DNA from 4 places in the Mesorhizobium sp. LSJC285A00 genome. Region 3 is predicted to be linked to each of the others. Evidence: predicted binding sites of a transcription regulator. Region 3 holds the regulator's gene; each other region holds the start of a gene.
What was found. Region 3 encodes PhoB, which activates phosphate uptake and scavenging genes when phosphate is short. Its sites were predicted from a motif close to TGTCATNNANCTGTCAT; they were not measured.
Positions count from the first base shown of each region.

Region 1: a site for PhoB is predicted at 3,694-3,710, ahead of X726_RS160940 (alkaline phosphatase). Genes of this name have one in related genera too.
Region 2: a site for PhoB is predicted at 1,561-1,577, ahead of X726_RS147775 (RNA degradosome polyphosphate kinase). Genes of this name have one in related genera too.
Region 4: a site for PhoB is predicted at 3,131-3,147, ahead of phnC (phosphonate ABC transporter ATP-binding protein). Genes of this name have one in related genera too.

Region 1 covers NZ_AYVK01000006.1:41,598-46,286, reverse strand. Annotated here, with positions in the region: gene typA (translational GTPase TypA) at 1-1,524, opposite strand, end outside; gene X726_RS160935 (hypothetical protein) at 1,722-2,000, shown strand; gene X726_RS160940 (alkaline phosphatase) at 2,048-3,622, opposite strand; gene X726_RS160945 (MFS transporter) at 3,886-4,689, opposite strand, start outside.
Region 2 covers NZ_AYVK01000027.1:76,019-80,707, reverse strand. Annotated here, with positions in the region: gene X726_RS147775 (RNA degradosome polyphosphate kinase) at 1-1,405, opposite strand, end outside; gene X726_RS147780 (zinc-finger domain-containing protein) at 1,640-1,885, shown strand; gene X726_RS147785 (FAD-dependent monooxygenase) at 1,905-3,143, shown strand; partial or broken gene X726_RS01000000167170 (TIGR02117 family protein) at 3,363-4,027, opposite strand; gene X726_RS147790 (amino acid ABC transporter ATP-binding protein) at 4,133-4,689, opposite strand, start outside.
Region 3 covers NZ_AYVK01000015.1:55,520-60,208, forward strand. Annotated here, with positions in the region: gene X726_RS154045 (ROK family protein) at 181-1,416, shown strand; gene phoB (phosphate regulon transcriptional regulator PhoB) at 1,447-2,136, opposite strand; gene phoU (phosphate signaling complex protein PhoU) at 2,153-2,857, opposite strand; gene pstB (phosphate ABC transporter ATP-binding protein PstB) at 2,899-3,723, opposite strand; gene pstA (phosphate ABC transporter permease PstA) at 3,741-4,689, opposite strand, start outside.
Region 4 covers NZ_AYVK01000013.1:137,769-142,457, forward strand. Annotated here, with positions in the region: gene X726_RS155340 (alpha-D-ribose 1-methylphosphonate 5-phosphate C-P-lyase PhnJ) at 1-788, shown strand, start outside; gene phnK (phosphonate C-P lyase system protein PhnK) at 785-1,561, shown strand; gene phnL (phosphonate C-P lyase system protein PhnL) at 1,770-2,477, shown strand; gene X726_RS155325 (DapH/DapD/GlmU-related protein) at 2,474-3,091, shown strand; gene phnC (phosphonate ABC transporter ATP-binding protein) at 3,222-4,079, shown strand; gene phnD (phosphonate ABC transporter substrate-binding protein) at 4,228-4,689, shown strand, end outside.

The DNA of each region.
Region 1 (4,689 bases), on a different contig from region 3:
CGGGCCGCGGTCTTCGAGGTTCCACATGGCATAGGCCACTGCCTCGCCCTGTTCGTTGGAGATCAGCACGCCGTTGGTGCGGCCCGGCAGTTCGCCCTTGTAGGGCTGGTAGGCGTGGAACAGCCGGTTCATCACGGCGGTGCCGCGCGTGTCGGTCAACAGTTCCGACTGGTAGCCGATCAGTCCGCGCGTCGGCGCGTGGAAGACGATGCGCTGACGGTTGCCGCCCGAAGGCCGCAGCTCGACCATCTCGGCCTTGCGCTCCGACATCTTCTGCACAACGATGCCGGCGTGCTCCTCGTCGACGTCGATGACGACTTCCTCGATCGGCTCCAGCAATTCACCGTTCTCGCCCTTCTGCATGACGACGCGCGGACGCGACACGGCGATTTCAAAGCCTTCGCGGCGCATCGTCTCGATCAGCACGGCCAGCTGCAATTCGCCGCGGCCGGAAACGAAGAACGAATCCTTGTCGGGCGATTCCTCGATCTTGAGCGCGACATTGCCTTCGGCTTCTCGCAGCAGGCGGTCGCGGATGACGCGGCTGGTCACCTTGTCGCCTTCGGTGCCGGCGAGCGGCGAATCATTGACCAGGAAAGACATGGTCACGGTCGGCGGATCGATCGGTTGCGCATGCAACGCCTCGGTCACCGCCAGGTCGCAGAACGTGTCGGCGACAGTGCCCTTCGACAGGCCGGCAATTGCCACGATGTCACCCGCCTGCGCCTCTTCGATCGGCTGGCGCTCGAGGCCACGGAACGCGAGGATCTTGGAGATGCGGCCGGTTTCGATCTGCGTGCCGTCATGGTGGAGCACCTTGACCGCCTGGTTGGACTTCAGCGTGCCGCTCTCGATACGGCCGGTAATGATGCGGCCGAGGAACGGATTGGCTTCCAGGATGGTGCCGATCATGCGGAACGGGCCGGGATGAACGGTCGGCTCCGGCACATGCTTGATGACGAGGTCGAACAGCGGCGCCAGGCCCTGGTCCTTCGGGCCTTCCGGATTTTCCGAGACCCAGCCATCGCGGCCAGAACCGTAGAGGATCGGGAAGTCGAGCTGCTCGTCGGTGGCGTCAAGCGCTGCAAACAGGTCGAACACCTCGTTGACCACCTCGACGTGGCGGGCGTCCGGACGGTCGATCTTGTTGATGACGACGATCGGCTTCAGACCGACCTTGAGCGCCTTGCCGACGACGAACTTGGTCTGCGGCATCGGGCCTTCGGCGGCGTCGACCAGCACGATCGCCGAATCCACCATCGACAGGATGCGCTCGACCTCACCGCCGAAATCGGCGTGGCCGGGTGTGTCGACGATGTTGATGCGGGTGTCCTTCCAGTCGACCGAGGTCGCCTTGGCCAGGATGGTGATGCCGCGTTCCTTTTCGAGGTCGTTGGAATCCATGGCGCGCTCGGCGACGCGCTGATTGTCGCGGAAGGAACCGGATTGTCGCAGCAATTGGTCGACGAGGGTGGTTTTTCCATGGTCGACGTGCGCGATGATCGCGATATTACGAATTTTCATTTTGTGGTCTCGGGAGCGTTGCAGGCAGCAGGCCAAAAGGCGCCGCCTCTTTCAGTTGCGCGGCTCATACAGGGTTTTTCGCAATTGCGAAAGAGGAGGCGCACCACCAAATACTCATCAAATCTTAAGCATCTCGGTGTGAGATGGTTTTGTTAACCAAGGCGGGAACCTTTCTGGGCCCGGGTAGTTCGAAATTGATGACCGACAAACTCAACCGATTTTGGCCCCTCATCGCTTCGGTCGCATTCGCTGCCGTGCTGGCGGCCAATGCCGCTCAATCGGCCGCCACGGTGAAGGAAGCCAATCCGGCTTCGTCGTCCGACCGGACGGCCGAGCAGATGTTTGCCGACGCCCCTGATGGCGTCGACCCCGTGGTCACCGGCCCGGTCAGCGCCTCTTTCAAGCAGAGGCAGCAGGTTGCAGGCTGCGACAGCGCGGTGTGGCCGAAGATTCCGACGGTTTGCTACCCGGACTGACGGCTGCCCCTTCCAGGCATAGCGATGCTTCGCACCGACCCAAAGGCTTACGCCGACCGCACCGGATCGAGCGTCACCTTGTAAAGCTCGATGTCGTCGCGATCCATCAGCCGCACGGTCAGCTGCTCTGTCGCCCCTGAAATGTCCACCAGGCCAAAGAACTGCAGGCCGGCCGAGGGTGGCAGGTTCTGGCCCTGTTCGGTGGTCGGCGCCTTGATGAATTTCAGCTCCGGGCCGAAGGTCATGTCGAAATCATTGGGACCGAAGGTACCGGCGTGGATCGGGCCCGAGACGAATTCCCAGAAAGGATTGAAATCCTGGAACCGCGCCTTGTCGGGGTTGTAATAGTGCGCCGCCGTGTAGTGGACATCGGCGGTCAACCAGACCGTGTTGGTGATGCCGGCACTCTTGATGTAGCGCAACAGGTCGGCGATCTCGAGCTCGCGGCCTTTGGGCAGGCCATTGTCGCCATTGCTGATGGCTTCCGCGCCGACCTTCTTGGCGCCGTCGTCCCAGACGACGAGGCCGAGCGGCATGTCGGCGGCAATGATCTTCCAGGTCGCCCTGGAATTCGTCAGCTCGCGCTTCAGCCATTTCGTCTGCTGTTCGCCCAGCATGCGTGACTGCGGCGTCATGTCCTCCTGCATGTCGGGGCCGTTCGGGCCGCGATAGGAGCGCATATCGAGGAAGAACACGTCGAGCAGCGGCCCATGCGCGATCTTGCGGTAGACGCGGCCGGGCTCGGACGGCTCGTAGCGGATCGTCGTCATCTCATGGAAGGCGCGCGCCGCACGCGCCGCGAGCACATGGATGGATTTTTCGGTGTAGCGGCTGTCGGCGCCGAGATTCTTCGAATCCGACCAGTTGTTCAGCACCTCGTGATCGTCCCACTGGTAGAAGGTCGGGCAGATGGCGCTCAAGGCCAGAACGTTTTTGTCCATCATGTTGTATTTCCACTGGTCGCGGTACTCATCCAGCGTCTCGGCCACCTTGCGCTTGCCGTCGATCAGGACGACGTTTTTCCACTTGCCGCCGCCAGGCAGGTCTACCTCGTCCTTCATGGCGCCATCGGCATAGATGGTGTCGCCGGAATGCAGGAAGAAATCCGGCGTGTGCCTGGCGATGGTGGCGTAGGTTTTCATGCCGGTCTCATCGATTCCCCAGCCCTGGCCGGCCGTGTCGCCCGACCAGGCGAATTTTATGTCGCGCTTCGAGGCGGGTGCTGTGCGGAAACGGCCGACGATCGGTTCGGAAACGGCGTTGATATCCGACAGGTCGGCGGCAGTCATCCGGTAGAAGATATCCTGGTCGGAGGCGAGGTCGGTAAGCAGGCGCTTGACTGTGAAGTCGCTGGCCGGCGAGGTATCGAGCGGCGCCAGCCGCGTCGCATTGGCGAAGTTTTCCGTCGACGACACTTCGAACGTGACGCGCGAAGGCCGGTCGGTGCGCGTCCACACCATGCCGCTCGAGGCATCGACATCGCCGGACTGGACGCCATGGGTGAAGGCCGGGCGCTGGCTGGCGCGCGAATAATAGGGCAAAGCGAGCCCCGATGCGCCGAGCAGACCGGCGGCGCTGGCAGAGGTGACGAAAGCGCGGCGGGTCAACGAGATCTTGTTCATGGCTGTCTCCTGATGGCTTCGAACGGTGCCAGCAAGCTCCAGCTTCAATGTTTCAGCCACATCTCGGGAAGATGAAACTTTGATAACAATCGACAGGTGATCTCCGCCCTTGAGGGGGGAGATGTCGCCGAAGGCGACAGAAGGGGGTCGCCTCGCTTGGAGCGCCGACCTCCTATGCGCAAGAGGCTGAGTCCGGTCGCACGGACCCCCTCTGGCCGCTTCGCGGCCATCTCCCCCCTGAGGGGGGAGATTAGTACCGCGCCTTACGCCGCTTGCGGCTCCGGATCGAAAGCCGGCCTGCTCGTATTGATCAGCAGCGACAGACACGCAGCCACGCTCGCCGTCATGCCGGCGATCAGGAAAGCCAGTTCGTAATTGCCCTGCAGTTCGCGCATGGTGCCGCCGAAGGCGGCGGCGGTGGCGGCGCCGACTTGGTGGCCGGCTACGATCCAGCCGAACACGATCGGGCCGCTGCGGTCACCGAAGGCCTCGTTGGCGAGCCTGAGCGTCGGCGGCACGGTGGCGATCCAGTCGAGACCGTAGAGCACGGCGAAGATGATCAGGCTGGTCGCCGAGAAGCCGGAATAGGGCAGATAGATCAGCGCCAGGCCGCGAATGCCGTAGTAGACGCCGAGCAGCTTGCGCGGGTCGAAACGGTCGGTGAGCCAGCCCGAGAGCGTCGTCCCGATCAGGTCGAAAATGCCCATAAGCGACAGCAGGCCCGCGGCCTGTACCTCGGGGATGCCCATGTCGCCGCAGAAGGAGATCAGATGCGTGCCGACCAGCCCGTTGGTGGTGAAGCCGCAGATGAAGAAGGTGGCGAACAGATACCAGAAGACGCGGGTGCCGGCGGCGCGGCGCAGCGTGTTGAGTGTATGCGCCAGGAAATTGCCTTGCGATGCCGGCGATACCGGCGGCACGTCATCGGCCCCGGCGCCATAGCGCACCATGCCGATCGAAGCTGGACGCTCCGGAACCAACAGCCAGACCAGCGGCAGAAGACAGGCGGTGGCGATCGAGACGGCGGTAGCGACGGGCTGCCAGCCACCCGACTGGGCGAGCGATGC
Region 2 (4,689 bases), on a different contig from region 3:
GATGGACATAGTTGCGCAGCTTGCCGTCCTCGCGCCGCACTACTAGCGACATTTTCGCATGGGTTTTGAGTTCGAGGAAGCCGAACACGACCTGGACGCCGGCGCGTTCGAGGTCGCGCGCCCAGCGGATGTTGGCTTCCTCGTCGAAGCGCGCCTTGAGCTCGACCAGGGCGGTTACCGACTTGCCGGCCTCGGCCGCGTCGACCAAGGCGCGCACGATCGGGCTGTCGTTGGAGGTGCGGTAGAGCGTCTGCTTGATCGCCACCACCTCGGGGTCGGCCATCGCCTGGCGCAGGAATTGGACCACCACGTCGAAGGACTCATAGGGGTGGTGGACGACGATGTCCTTCTCGCGGATGGCCGCGAAACAGTCGCCGCCATGCTCGCGGATGCGCTCGGGAAAGCGTGGATTGTAGGGGGTGAACTTCAGGTCGTCGCGTGGCACGGCGACGATCTCGGAAATCTGGCTGAGCGCCAGCGGGCCGGTCAGAACGCTGATGCGGCTCGAAGAGACGCCAAGCTCGCCGGCGACGAACTCGCGCAATTCGCCGGGCATCGACTTGTCGAATTCGATGCGGATGACCGAACCGCGGCGGCGCCGCTTCAGCGCCGTCTCGAACAGGCGCACGAGATCTTCCGACTCTTCCTCGACCTCGATATCGCTGTCCCGGATGATGCGGAAGGTGCCGGAACCCTTGACCTCATAGCCGGGGAACAGCTTCCCGATATAGAGGCCGACAGCCTCCTCCAGTGGAATGAAGCGAACGTGCTGCTTGCGGTCGGGCAGGCGGATGAAGCGCTTCAGCGCCACCGGCAGGCGCAGAAGCGCGCTCATCTCCTCGCCATTCTTGCGGTGGCGCAATTGCAGCGCCATCGAGAAGCCGAGATTGGGAATGAACGGAAACGGATGCGCCGGGTCGATCGACAGTGGAGTCAGGACCGGGAAGACCTGGTCCTGGAAATGGTCTTCCAGCCAGACTTTCTCATCCTTGGTCAGTGCATCGCGGGTGATGCTCTCAATGCCTTCCTTGTTGAGCAGCAGCATCAGCGCCGAAAGGCTGTTCTGCTGGTCCTCCTGCAGCCGCTCGACCTCGCGCAGCAATTGTTCCAGCTGCTGCTCCGGCGTGCGGCCGTCGGGGCTCTTGAGCGCAATGCCTTCGCGCACCTGGCCGGCAAGGCCGGCGACGCGGACCATGAAGAATTCGTCGAGATTGGCGGCTGAAATCGACAGGAAACGGACGCGTTCGAGCAGCGGATGGTGCTGGTTCTGGGATTCCTCGAGCACACGCCGGTTGAACTGCAGCCAGGAGAACTCACGGTTGACGAACCGATCGGGGTTGCCGCCCTCGGGGCTCGCCACCTCGACATTGATGAATTCGCTCTGCACCGGCTTCAGTTCGTTCATGGTTCCTGCTCTTCCCCCGCCAACCGTCCCTTGGAGCGCCGCTGGACGTGCCATGCCTCTAACACGCTTTTGTGGCGCATGACCCTTCGGCGAAAACCGTTCCGATTTCAGGGACATGCACTTAACCGGCTCAACGTATCCTCTGACAGGCTTTTGCGACAGTTTCATTTCATCGATCTTGCAAACAGGCCTGTTATGTTCCAGATGCTTTTCGACGAGATCAAGGAGACGACGATGGCAGGCGGTTCCATTCCCCATTTCCAGAACGATGCGGGCCATCCGGCAATCGACATCGGCGTCAAGGAATTCATGTGCACCGGCGCCAACCCGCCCTTCGACCACCCGCATGTGTTCCTCGACATGGGCGACGACAATGAAAAGGTCTGTCCCTACTGCTCGACGCTCTACCGCTATTCGGCGAAGCTGAGGGCGACGGAAACGCTGCCGGCTGGTTGCCTTTATATCGACCAGGCCGCCTGATCCTTCCGCGACAAGCCCGATGGAAGACATCAGGTCCCGGCAGGTCATAATCGCCGGGGCCGGCATCGCCGGGCTGACCGCTGCCCTTGCCTTCGCCGGACGGGGTTATCCGGTAAAGCTTATCGAACAGGCACAGCACCTCGAAGCGGCCGGCGCCGGCATCCAGCTTTCGCCCAACGCAACACGCATTCTTAGAAAACTCGGCGTGCTCGACCGACTGCTGCCCGCAGCGTTGCGGCCGGAAGCGGTCGTGCTTAAGGACGCCGGGACGCTGCGCGAACTGGCGCGGGTACAGCTCGGGCACGCCGCCGAAGCGCGCTGGCAGTCGCCTTATCTCGTTGCTCACCGCGCAGATCTGCAGGCAGCGCTGTTGGCGCAAATGGCTGAACGGCCGGAGATTGAGTTCATCACTGGCGCCCGCGTGACCGGCATCGTCAAAGACGCGCAATATGTCGCCGTGACCGCCGAAGTGGACGGCCGCGAGATCGAGGCACGCGGCAAACTGCTGGTCGGCGCCGACGGCGTCTGGTCGGCGGTCCGGGCGCAACTCGCAGGCGAGGACTTCGTCAAAAGCCGTTTTTCGGGCGAACTCGCCTGGCGGGCTACAATCGCAGCCGACGGTGCGGCCGGCGAAGCCTTTGTCGCGATCGGCGCCGCCGACTGCGTCACCACGTTCCTGCATCCAGGCTTCCACATGGTCGCCTATCCCGTCAGCAAAGGCCGGGCCTTCAATCTCGCCGCCTTCACCAAGGGCGAGCGCATGGCCGAAGGTTGGTCGGGCCATGCCGATCCCGCGATCCTCACGGCTGCCCTGCGCGGCACCGCGCCGGGCCTGACGAAGCTTGTGGCACTGGCCGGCCCATGGACGGCCTTTCCGATCCACACCGTCGAACAACAGCGGTGGACGAGCCCGCAGGGCATCGCGCTGATCGGCGACGCCGCGCACGCGATGACGCCGTTTGCGGCGCAAGGTGCCGCGATGGCGATCGAAGATGCCATCACGCTTGCCGACGCTATCGCCGATTTCCCTGGCGATCTGCCCAGAAGTTTTCGAATCTGGGAAAATCTTCGGCGGCCGCGTGTCGCCAAGGCCGCGCGTCGTGGGGCCGTAAACCGCCTCGCCTGGCATGCTGCCGGCCCGGTGGCGATCGCCCGCAATCTGTTCCTGGCCATGCGCTCGCCCGACAAGCTCGCCGCCGACCTCGACTGGCTCTATGGATGGCGAGCGGACACTCGGCAGTCTAGATCGTCGACGTAGCGATCCTTCCCACTCCCCTCTGTCCTGCCGGACATCTCCCACGCAAGGGGGGAGATTGGATATCGCCGTCGCCTTCGCCAAAATCGCCGGCGTTGCAGCAGGAGCGCGGGCAAAACGGCTGATCTCCCTCTTGCGGGGGAGATGGCCGGCAGGCCAGAGGGGAGTGCTGTCCCGCTGACTTCAAAAGATCCAACACTGTCGCGGTGCGATGAAGGACTGCTAGTTATAAAACCGCATCGACAAGCCCAGCGAGGCCGGCAGCGGGTTCCACCAGCCGGTGCGCAGGCCGGCGGTGCGCAGCCCGGCGGCTGTCCAGGTGTTGCAGCCGACAAGCGCGTTGAAATGGCCGTTCGCCTCGAAGAAGCGGTCGAAGCTGGAATGGGCGGCGTTCTCGATGACGACCGGACCATGCGGCCCTTGCTGGAAACTCGCGTCGATATAGTTGAGCAGCGCTGCAAAACGTTCCTCATCGATGTCGAAACCGGTGACAGCAGGGTGCGGCTCGGCGATGGCCCCGGCGATATCGACATGCATGACCGAGGCGTCCAGTGTCAGCGCCTTGAGGACGGGCACTGTCTTCAGCTGCGACCAGCTCGGCGTCTCCAGATAGAAGGCCCGGCCGCCCCAGCCAAAGACGATGTAGCGCACTTCCGGGGCGTCGACAGGGATGCCGGCAGCGACCAGGAAATGGAAGCGACGGCGCACCTCGTCATCGACGGGAATGCGATGTCGGTGTGGATCGGATTCTCCAGCACCAGAATATGGCGCGTGCCCTCACCCGCCGCTGACGCCGGCCACAGCGGACGCGGCACCAGCGTGCCGAGCGTGGCAGCGAGCGCGACCACGATAATCAGCATGGCCACGAAACGCAGGGCTTTTCTCATGCGGCGGCGGCTTTGTGTTTCAATGGAGAAGATCAACCCCGACCCCAGATAGCAAAAGAGCCCGGCCGCATTACGGCCGGGCTCTTTTGGTTCGCATGAAAATGCTCAGTGCAGGATCTGCGACAGAAACAGCTTCGTGCGCTCGTGGCGCGGATGGTCGAAGAACTCGGCCGGCGTGTTCTGTTCGACGATCTGGCCCTGATCCATGAAGATCACCCGGTTGGCGACCTTGCGGGCAAAGCCCATTTCGTGAGTGACGCACAGCATGGTCATGCCTTCCTCGGCCAGGCCCACCATCGTCTCCAGCACTTCCTTGATCATTTCGGGATCGAGCGCCGAGGTCGGCTCATCGAACAGCATGATGCGCGGGTTCATGCACAGCGAACGCGCGATCGCTACGCGCTGCTGCTGGCCGCCCGACAGCTGGCCCGGATATTTGTTGGCCTGTTCGGGGATCTTGACGCGCTTGAGGAAGTGCATGGCGATTTCCTCGGCCTGCTTCTTCGGCGTCTTGCGCACCCAGATCGGCGCCAGCGTGCAGTTCTCCAGGATGGTCAGATGCGGGAACAGGTTGAAGTGCTGGAACACCATGCCGACCTCGCGGCGCACCTCGTCGATCTTCTTGAGATCGTTTGTGAGTTCCTTGCCGTCGACGATGATCT
Region 3 (4,689 bases):
AAATACTGGTTCAATGATAAAGCGCTGTCAACATCGATTCTGATGGTTTCTGATGGCCTTGCCGAATTTTTTCGAGCTCCGCAATAAACAATGACAGGGCTGCCGGCGTCTGCCAATATTTGGCTGGTGCCGTCGAACGCCTTCACTATCATGAGGCGCGAGGAGGCCGGGAGGAAACAAATGTCGGTTGGAATCCGCCACGACGATCTGCGCCGTCGCAACCGCGCGATGGTGATTTCGGCCGTGCGCCGGGCCGGCCAGCCGTCGCGGACCGAGATTGCGGCGACCACCGGCCTCAGCCATTCGACCATATCGGCAATCTCGTCTGATCTGATTCAAGAAGGCATCCTGATTGAAGGCAAGCCTGGCGAGACCGGCTCGCTGAAACGCGGCCGGCCGCAGGTCGGCCTTGGCCTCAATCCGGAAGCGGCGGCGGTGATGACCGTGGTGCTGTCGCTGAACTTCCTCTCCGTCACCGTCATCGACTATGCCGGCCAGGTGGTCGCGGAAGAACAGCGCCGGCTCGACACGCTGACCATGCCGCGCGACGAACTGATCGGCGAATGCGTAGCAATCGTCCGGCGGCGTCTCGAGGACCCGGACCTGGACGTCCAGAGCATCGCCCGCATTGCCATGGGCATCCAGGGCATCACCGATTCGCAGGCGCGGGCCATGCTGTGGTCGCCAATCACGCCACTGACCGACATTGCCTTCGCCGACATGTTGGAAGCGGAATTCGGCATTCCGGCCACCATGGAGAACGACTGCAATATGATGGCGGTGGCGCTGCAATGGCGCCAGCCCGAGCGCTACCGCGACAATTTTATCGCCATCCTCTTGTCGCACGGCATCGGCATGGGACTGGTGCTGAAAGGCGAACTGTTCACCGGCACCCATTCCTCGGGCGGCGAGTTCGGCCACATGATCCACCGTCCGGGCGGCGCGCTCTGCCGCTGCGGGCGGCGCGGCTGCGTCGAGGCCTATGCCGGAAACTACGCCATCTGGCGCAGCGCCAGAATGATGAGCGAAGATGCCGAGCCGGTCGATATCGGCGACGCTGATATGCGCGCACTCGCCGCGCGCGCCCGCGAAACCGATGGCCCGGAGCGCGAAGCCTATCGCAGGGCCGGTGAGGCGCTCGGCTTCGGCCTCGGCAGCCTGTTTGCTCTGATCGATCCGGCACCCGTCGCCATGGTCGGCGTCAGCGCTGCCGCCTTCGACCTGATCGAACCGGCATTGCGCGAAGCGATCGCCCAGACCGCCGGCGGCCAGCACTCGAAATCGATCTCCTTCGACACCGAGCCCAACGAGCTGCCGCTGATCCGCGAAGGCTGTGCCATGCGCGCGCTCGGCTTCGTCGACCAGGAGATTTTCGCGCCGGGCATTCAGGCAAAATCCGGCAAGCATGTCGCCTGAATGGCCGGCAACGGCGCGACGCGCAGCATCCTAGTCTTCCCTGATAGCGTAGCCGGCGCCGCGAATGGTACGGATGACATCCGGCATGCGGCCGTTGTTGACGGCCTTGCGCAGCCGCCCGACATGCACGTCGACGGTTCGCTCGTCAATATAGATCGTCTCGCCCCAGACATTGTCGAGCAGCTGGCTGCGCGAGAACACGCGGCCGGGATGGCGCATCATGAATTCGAGCAGCCGGAACTCGGTCGGTCCGAGCCTGATCTCGCTCTTCTTGCGGTAGACCCGGTGCGATTCTCGATCGAGCACGATGTCGCCGACCTTGAGCACGCTGGACAGCACTTCCGGCTTGGCCCGGCGCAGCAGCGCTTTCACGCGCGCCATGAACTCCGGCGTCGAGAATGGCTTGACCAGATAGTCGTCGGCACCGGTGGACAGGCCGCGCACGCGATCGCTTTCCTCACCGCGCGCGGTCAGCATGATGATCGGCAGCCGCTCGGTTTCGGGCCGCACTCTAAGCCGCCGACAGAGCTCGATGCCGGAAACAGCGGGCACCATCCAGTCGAGCACCAGGAGATCGGGCACGTTTTCCTGCAGGCGGATCTCGGCCTCGTCGCCGCGTGTCACCACCTCGACGTGATAGCCTTCGGATTCGAGGTTGTAGCGGAGGAGCACGCCTAGCGGCTCCTCGTCCTCCACGACCATGATGCGTGGCGCGATCATAGGCAGTTCACCCTCATCAGGCCGGCGTGGCCATCGCCGTCTCGTCCTGCTTCGGACGATTGGCGGGCAATTGCTGGCCGGTCAGCACATAATACGCATTTTCGGCGATGTTGGTGACATGATCGCCGATGCGCTCAAGATTCTTGGCGCAGAACAAGAGATGCGTGCAGGCGGTGATGTTGCGAGGGTCTTCCATCATGTAGGTCAAGAGCTCACGAAACACGGACGTGTATTTGACGTCGATGCGCTCGTCGTCATTCCTGAGTTTTGCAAGAGCTGCCGCATCGGTGGCGGCATATTCCTCGACGACGCCTTGCACCTGGATCAGCACCAGTTGCGCCATGGCATCGATGGAGTGCGAGAGGTCGCGCGGCGTGACGCTCAAGCCCACGGTGCCGACGCGTTTGGCGATGTTCTTGGCGAGATCGCCGATGCGCTCGAGGTCGCCGGCCATGCGGATCGAGCCGACCACGGCGCGCAGATCGTTGGCCATCGGCTGGCGCTTGGCGATCAGCGTGATGGCGCGGTCGTCCAGTTCGCGCTGGCGCGCATCCATGATGGCGTCGTCGGAAACGACACGCTGTGCCAGCGCATTGTCCGAATTGAGCAGCGCCCTGGTCGAGCCGCTGACCATCGAGCCTGCCAGATCGCCCATGTCGCGGATCAGCTTGCTGATCTGCCCGAGCTCTTCATCGAAGGAGGCGACGGTATGTTCACCCATGATCTTGGTCCTCGTGCCTGAAAATTCACCCGCCGGACGGCTCAGCCGAAGCGGCCGGTAATGTAGTCCTGGGTGCGCTTGTCGTCGGGGTTGGTGAACATCTTGTCGGTGGCGCCCTCCTCGACGAGATAGCCGAGATGGAACATCGCCGTGCGCTGCGACACGCGCGCCGCCTGCTGCATCGAGTGGGTGACGATGACGATCGTGTAGTTCTGGCGCAGTTCGTCGATCAGCTCCTCGACACGGGCGGTGGCGATCGGATCGAGCGCCGAGCAGGGCTCGTCCATCAGGATCACCTCCGGCGACACGGCGATGGCGCGCGCGATGCACAGGCGCTGCTGCTGGCCGCCGGACAGGCCGGTGCCGGGCTCCTGCAGGCGGTCCTTGACCTCGTTCCAGATCGCCGCCTTCTTCAGGCTCTGCTCGACGATCTGGTCCATGTCGGACTTGCGCTTGGCCAGCCCATGGATGCGCGGGCCGTAGGCGACGTTCTCGTAGATCGACTTCGGGAACGGGTTGGGTTTCTGGAACACCATGCCGACGCGGGCGCGCAGTTCGACGACATCGATGTTCTTGTCGTAGATGTCGTCTTCATCGAGCGTGATCTTGCCGGTCACCCGCGCCGAATCGATGGTGTCGTTCATGCGGTTGAGGCAGCGCAGGAAGGTCGACTTGCCGCAGCCGGACGGGCCGATCAGCGCCGTCACCTGGTTCTGGCGGACGTCGAGATTGACGTCGAACAACGCCTGCTTCTCGCCGTAGAAGACGCCGACCTTGTCGCCGCGCATCTTGATGACTTCGTTCGACTTGGCGTTCATTTTGTCGCCCACTGCATTCTCAAGGGACTGTTCGGTCATGATGTTCATACCAAATTGCCTTTTTTCTACCAGCGCCGCTCGAAGCGGCGCCGGAGCACGATCGCGGTGATGTTCATGGCCATGAGGAAGACGAGCAGGATGATGATGGCGCCGGACATGCGCTCGACAAAAGCGCGCTCAGCCTCGTTTGCCCACATATAGATCTGAACCGGCAGCGCGGTCGCCGGATCGAAAGGCGTCGTCGGATAATCGGCGACGAAAGCGACCATGCCGATCAAGAGCAGCGGTGCTGTCTCGCCGAGCGCACGCGCCAGGCCGATGATGGTGCCGGTAAGGATGCCTGGGGCGGCAAGCGGCAGGATGTGATGGAACACCATCTGCATCTTGGAGGCGCCGAGACCTAGGGCCGCCGAGCGGATCGACGGCGGCACCGCGGCGAGGGCGGCGCGCGTGGTGATGATTATGGTCGGCAATGTCATCAAGGTCAGCACCAGGCCGCCGACGAAGGAAGCCGAGCGCGGCATGCCGAGGAAGTTGATGAACACGGCAAGGCCAAGCAGACCGAAGACGATCGACGGCACCGCCGCGAGATTGTTGATGTTGACTTCGATCAGGTCCGTAAAGCGGTTCTTCTTGGCGAATTCCTCCAGATAGATGGAGGCGGCGACGCCGATCGGCAGCGCCAGCAACAGCACGATCACCATCATGTAGAACGAGCCGATGATCGCCACGCCCATGCCCGACGTTTCGGGCCGGCTGGAGGCGCCATAGGTGAACAGGCCGGTGTTGAAATGCTCGGCCATCACGCCGTCGGCTTTAAGCTTGTTCATCCAGTCGATCTGCTGGTTGGACACCTTGCGGCGCGCTTCATCGACGCCGAGGTCGATCTGGCCCTTGAAGGCCGAGTCGAGGTTCGCGGCAGCCAGGATGTCGACGTCACGCGTCCTGCCGATCACCGACGGATCGGCGGAGACGATGTCGCGCAGCTGGACGCGGGCGCCTTCCGACAGGAAG
Region 4 (4,689 bases), on a different contig from region 3:
CTTCGCGCGAAATGCCGATGCCCTATGGCTGGGGCACTGGCGGCGTGCAGGTCACCGCCTCGATTATCGGGCCGGACGATGTGCTGAAAGTCATCGACCAGGGCGCCGACGACACCACCAATGCCGTCTCGATCCGCGCCTTCTTCAAGAAGGTAGCCAACGTCGCGGTGACGACCGATACCGCCAGCGCCACCATCATCCAGACCCGCCATCGCGTCCCGGAACACCCGCTGAGCGCCGGCCAAGTTCTAGTCTACCAAGTGCCGATACCCGAGCCGTTGCGCTTCCTCGAGCCGCGCGAAACCGAAACGCGCAAAATGCATGCGCTCGAGGAATACGGCCTGATGCATGTGAAGCTCTACGAGGACATTGCCAAACACGGCCGCATCGCCACCACCTATGCCTATCCGGTCAAGGTCGAGGGCCGCTATGTCATGGACCCCTCGCCGACGCCGAAATTCGACAACCCCAAAATGCACCGTTCGCCGGCCCTGCAACTGTTCGGAGCCGGGCGCGAAAAGCGCATCTATGCCGTGCCGCCCTTCACCGATGTCGTCAGCCTCGACTTCGAGGATCATCCCTTCGAGGTCCAGACCTTCGACCTGCCCTGTGCGCTGTGCGCGGCGGAAAATGTCTATCTCGACGAGGTCATCCTCGACGACCATGGCGACCACATGTTCGTCTGCTCCGACACCGACCATTGCGAGAAGCGGCGCGCCGAAGGACATCGCGGCCACCTTGCGGCTGAAAGCCATGTTACCGCAGGAAAGATGAGGCCAGCAGAATGACCGGCGACCCACTGCTGCGCGTCTCCGAACTGTCCAAATTCTACGGCTCGCGCGTCGGCTGCGAGAATGTCACCTTCGACCTGTGGCCGGGTGAGGTTCTGGCCGTCGTCGGCGAATCCGGCTCCGGCAAGACGACGCTGCTCAACTGCCTGTCGACGCGGCTGCTACCATCTTCTGGCACCGCCAGCTACCGCATGCGCGACGGCCAGTTCCGCGAACTCTACCGTATGAGCGAGGCCGAGTGCCGCTTCCTGATGCGCACCGACTGGGGCTTTGTTCATCAGAACCCCGCCGACGGCTTGCGCATGACGGTGTCTGCCGGCGCCAATGTCGGCGAGCGGCTAATGGCGGTCGGTGACCGCCATTACGGCAAGATCCGCGCCACTGCCGTCGACTGGCTGTCGCGCGTCGAGATCGACGAGGACCGCATCGACGACGAGCCGCGCGCCTTTTCCGGCGGCATGCGCCAGCGCCTGCAAATCGCCCGCAACCTCGTCACCGGACCGAGGCTGGTGTTCATGGACGAGCCGACCGGCGGCCTCGACGTCTCGGTGCAGGCGCGCCTGCTCGATTTGCTGCGCGGGTTGGTCACCGATCTCGGCCTGGCGGCCATCGTCGTCACCCACGATCTCGCCGTCGCCCGGCTTCTGTCGCAGCGTATGATGGTGATGAAAGACGGCCGTGTCGTCGAAAGCGGCCTGACGGATCGCGTGCTCGACGATCCCCGCGCGCCTTACACGCAATTGCTTGTTTCCTCGATTCTACAGGTGTGAAGATGGCGCCAAGGCACCCCCCTCTGGCCTGCCGGCCATCTCCCCCTCAAGGGGGGAGATCAGCAGCTTTTATGTCCCGCCCCTTCTACGATGCAGAAGAATGGCGAAGTCGAACGCGACAGCCAATCTCCCCCCTTGAGGGGGAGATGCCTGGCAAGGCAGAGGGGGGTGTTGGCCCGCGGACGAACAACGATTGGAGAACCTTCTGATGCCGACGCCCCTCGTTGTTTCCGGCGTCGCCAAAAGCTTCACCATGCATCTGCGCGACGGCATCAGATTGCCGGTTGTCGCCGGCGTCTCATTCTCGATCCGGGCCGGTGAATGCGCCGTGCTCGGCGGGCCTTCCGGCGCCGGCAAAAGCTCGATCCTGAAAATGCTCTATGGCAATTATGCCGTCGATGAAGGCCAGATCATCGTTCAGCATGAGGGCGGCCTGATCGATCTCGCCATCGCCAGCCCGCGCACGGTGCTTTCCGTGCGCCGCCAGACGATCGGCTATGTCAGCCAGTTCCTGCGCACCGTGCCGCGCGTCTCCGCGCTCGACGTGGTCGCCGAGCCGCTGGTCGAACGCGGCGAGGACCGCGAGAGCGCGCGGAAAAAAGCACGCACCTTGCTGGGGCAGCTCAATTTGCCGGAAAAGCTCTGGGCGCTGCCGCCGGCGACTTTCTCGGGCGGTGAGCAGCAGCGCGTCAATATCGCGCGCGGCTTCATCACCGAGCATCCGGTCTTGCTGCTCGACGAGCCGACAGCTTCGCTCGATTCGAAAAACCGCGACGTTGTGGTTGCGTTGATCGCCGCCAAGAAGGCCGGCGGTGTCGCCTTGCTCGGCATCTTCCATGACCCGGATGTGCGTGACGCCGTCGCCGATCGCATCATCGACGTGACCTCTTTCGCCGCCGGAAAAATCGCTGCATGAGCAGGAAACTATCGGAAGCGCCGTTGGTCCACGCCACGGCGCAGGTCGAGAACTCGACATTGGGGCGCTGGACAGAGATCGCCGACCGCAGCCGCGTGTCCGAAAGCATCCTCGGCGACTATTCCTACATCATGCAGGACTGCGTCGTCTGGTGCGCGACCATCGGCAAGTTCTCCAACATAGCCGCCGCCGTGCGCATCAACGCCACAAACCACCCGACCTGGCGGCCGACGCTGCATCACTTCACCTATCGCGCCTCCGACTATTGGGACGACGCCGAGCACGAAACAGAATTCTTCGCCCAGCGCCGCGCCAAACGCGTCTCCATCGGCCACGACACCTGGCTCGGCCACGGCTCGACCATCCTGCCCGGCGTCACCGTCGGCGATGGTGCTGCCGTAGGCGCCGGCGCTGTGGTGTCGAAGGATGTCGCGCCCTACACCATCGTTGGCGGGGTGCCAGCCAAGCCGATCCGCGAGCGTTTCGATCGCCGCACGGCCGAACGCTACCAGGCGCTCGCCTGGTGGGACTGGGACCACGCCAGGCTGCGCGCCGCGCTCGACGATTTTCGCGTACTCGAGGCAGACGCGTTCCTCGAGAAATACGGCGCCTGATCGGGTGCGATCACCCCCACTTGCCGCACGGCTGTGGAGCGTAACAAAACTGACATCGTGATGACATGGCAGGTTCATGTCGCTGCGCTAGGCGAGAACCAGACGATCAATTCAGGTCTGGAACTCTTCGATGTTATCGACCCCTGCCACGCTCGAAATCCGCGGCGTCTCGCGCCGATTTGGCAAGAACACCGCTGTCAGCGCCATCGACCTGTCGATCCCGCAGGGCCAGATGGTCGGCATCATCGGTCGTTCCGGCGCCGGCAAATCCACCCTCCTTCGCATGATCAACCGTCTCATCGACCCCAGCCAGGGATCGATTTTTTTTGACGGTGCCGAGGTCTCGCGGCTGCGTGGCTCGCCGCTGCGACGCTGGCAGCGCGACTGCGCCATGATCTTCCAGCAGTTCAACCTGGTGCCGCGCCTCGATGTGCTAACCAATGTGCTGCTCGGCCGTCTCAATCATCGCTCGACCTTTTCCAACCTGCTCGGCATGTTTACCCGCGCCGAATGCGCTGAGGCGATTGCAGCACTCGAGCGCCTCGACATCGCCCGCACCGCACTGCAGCCAGCCGGCACGCTGTCTGGCGGCCAGCAGCAGCGCGTCGCCATTGCCCGCGCCATGATGCAGCAGCCCAAGGTGCTGCTCGCCGATGAGCCGATCGCTTCGCTCGACCCGCTCAACGCCAAGGTGGTGATGGACTCGCTGCAGGACATCAACCTGCGCGAAGGCATCACCGTCGTCACCAATCTGCACACGCTGGACACCGCCCGCACCTATTGCAACCGCATCATCGGCATGGCTGCCGGCAAGATCGTCTTCGACGGTCCGCCGGAAGCGCTCAACCGCGAGGCCGTGCGCCTGGTCTATGGCGCCGACGGCAACGGCGTCGATATCTCCGAGGCCATCACCTCGACCAGCATCGCCTACAAGCAAAAGATCGCCGCATCCGCCAGCCCGCTCGAGCCCGCATTCCCCGGGTACTGATCCATGATCCCGAAAAGTGGATACCGGTTTTCGGAAAAGATCATGGACGAAAACTGAGCCGCACTGGATCGACCGCCCGCGTCAAGGGCACTTGCAAAAATCAAGAACGCTGCCGGCGCGGGGCCGGAACTTACAGGAGAGACATCAAATGTTCAGGAAGATGGTATTCGGCGCCGTTTCGGCTCTCGCCATGGCAACCAGCGCCGCGCATGCGGCCGACCTCAAGGAATTCCGCGTCGGCATCCTCGGCGGAGAGAACGAAACCGACCGCCTGCGCAACTATCAGTGCCTGGCCGATCACCTGAAGACCGAATTCGGCTTCGAAAAGGTCTCGCTGTTCCCCGCCGCCGACTATGACGGCGTCATCCAGGGCCTGCTCGGCGGCACGCTCGACTTCGCCGAACTCGGCGCTTCCGGCTACGCCAGCGTCTACATCAAGGACCCGAAGGCGGTCACCCCGATCCTCACCACCCAGCAGACCGACGGCGCCACCGGCTATTATTCCATCGGCCTGGCGCTGAAGTCTTCGGGCATTACCGACATCAAGTCGGCCAAGGGCAAGAAGCTCGGCTACGCCGATCCGGACTCGACCTCGGGCTACCTGATCCCG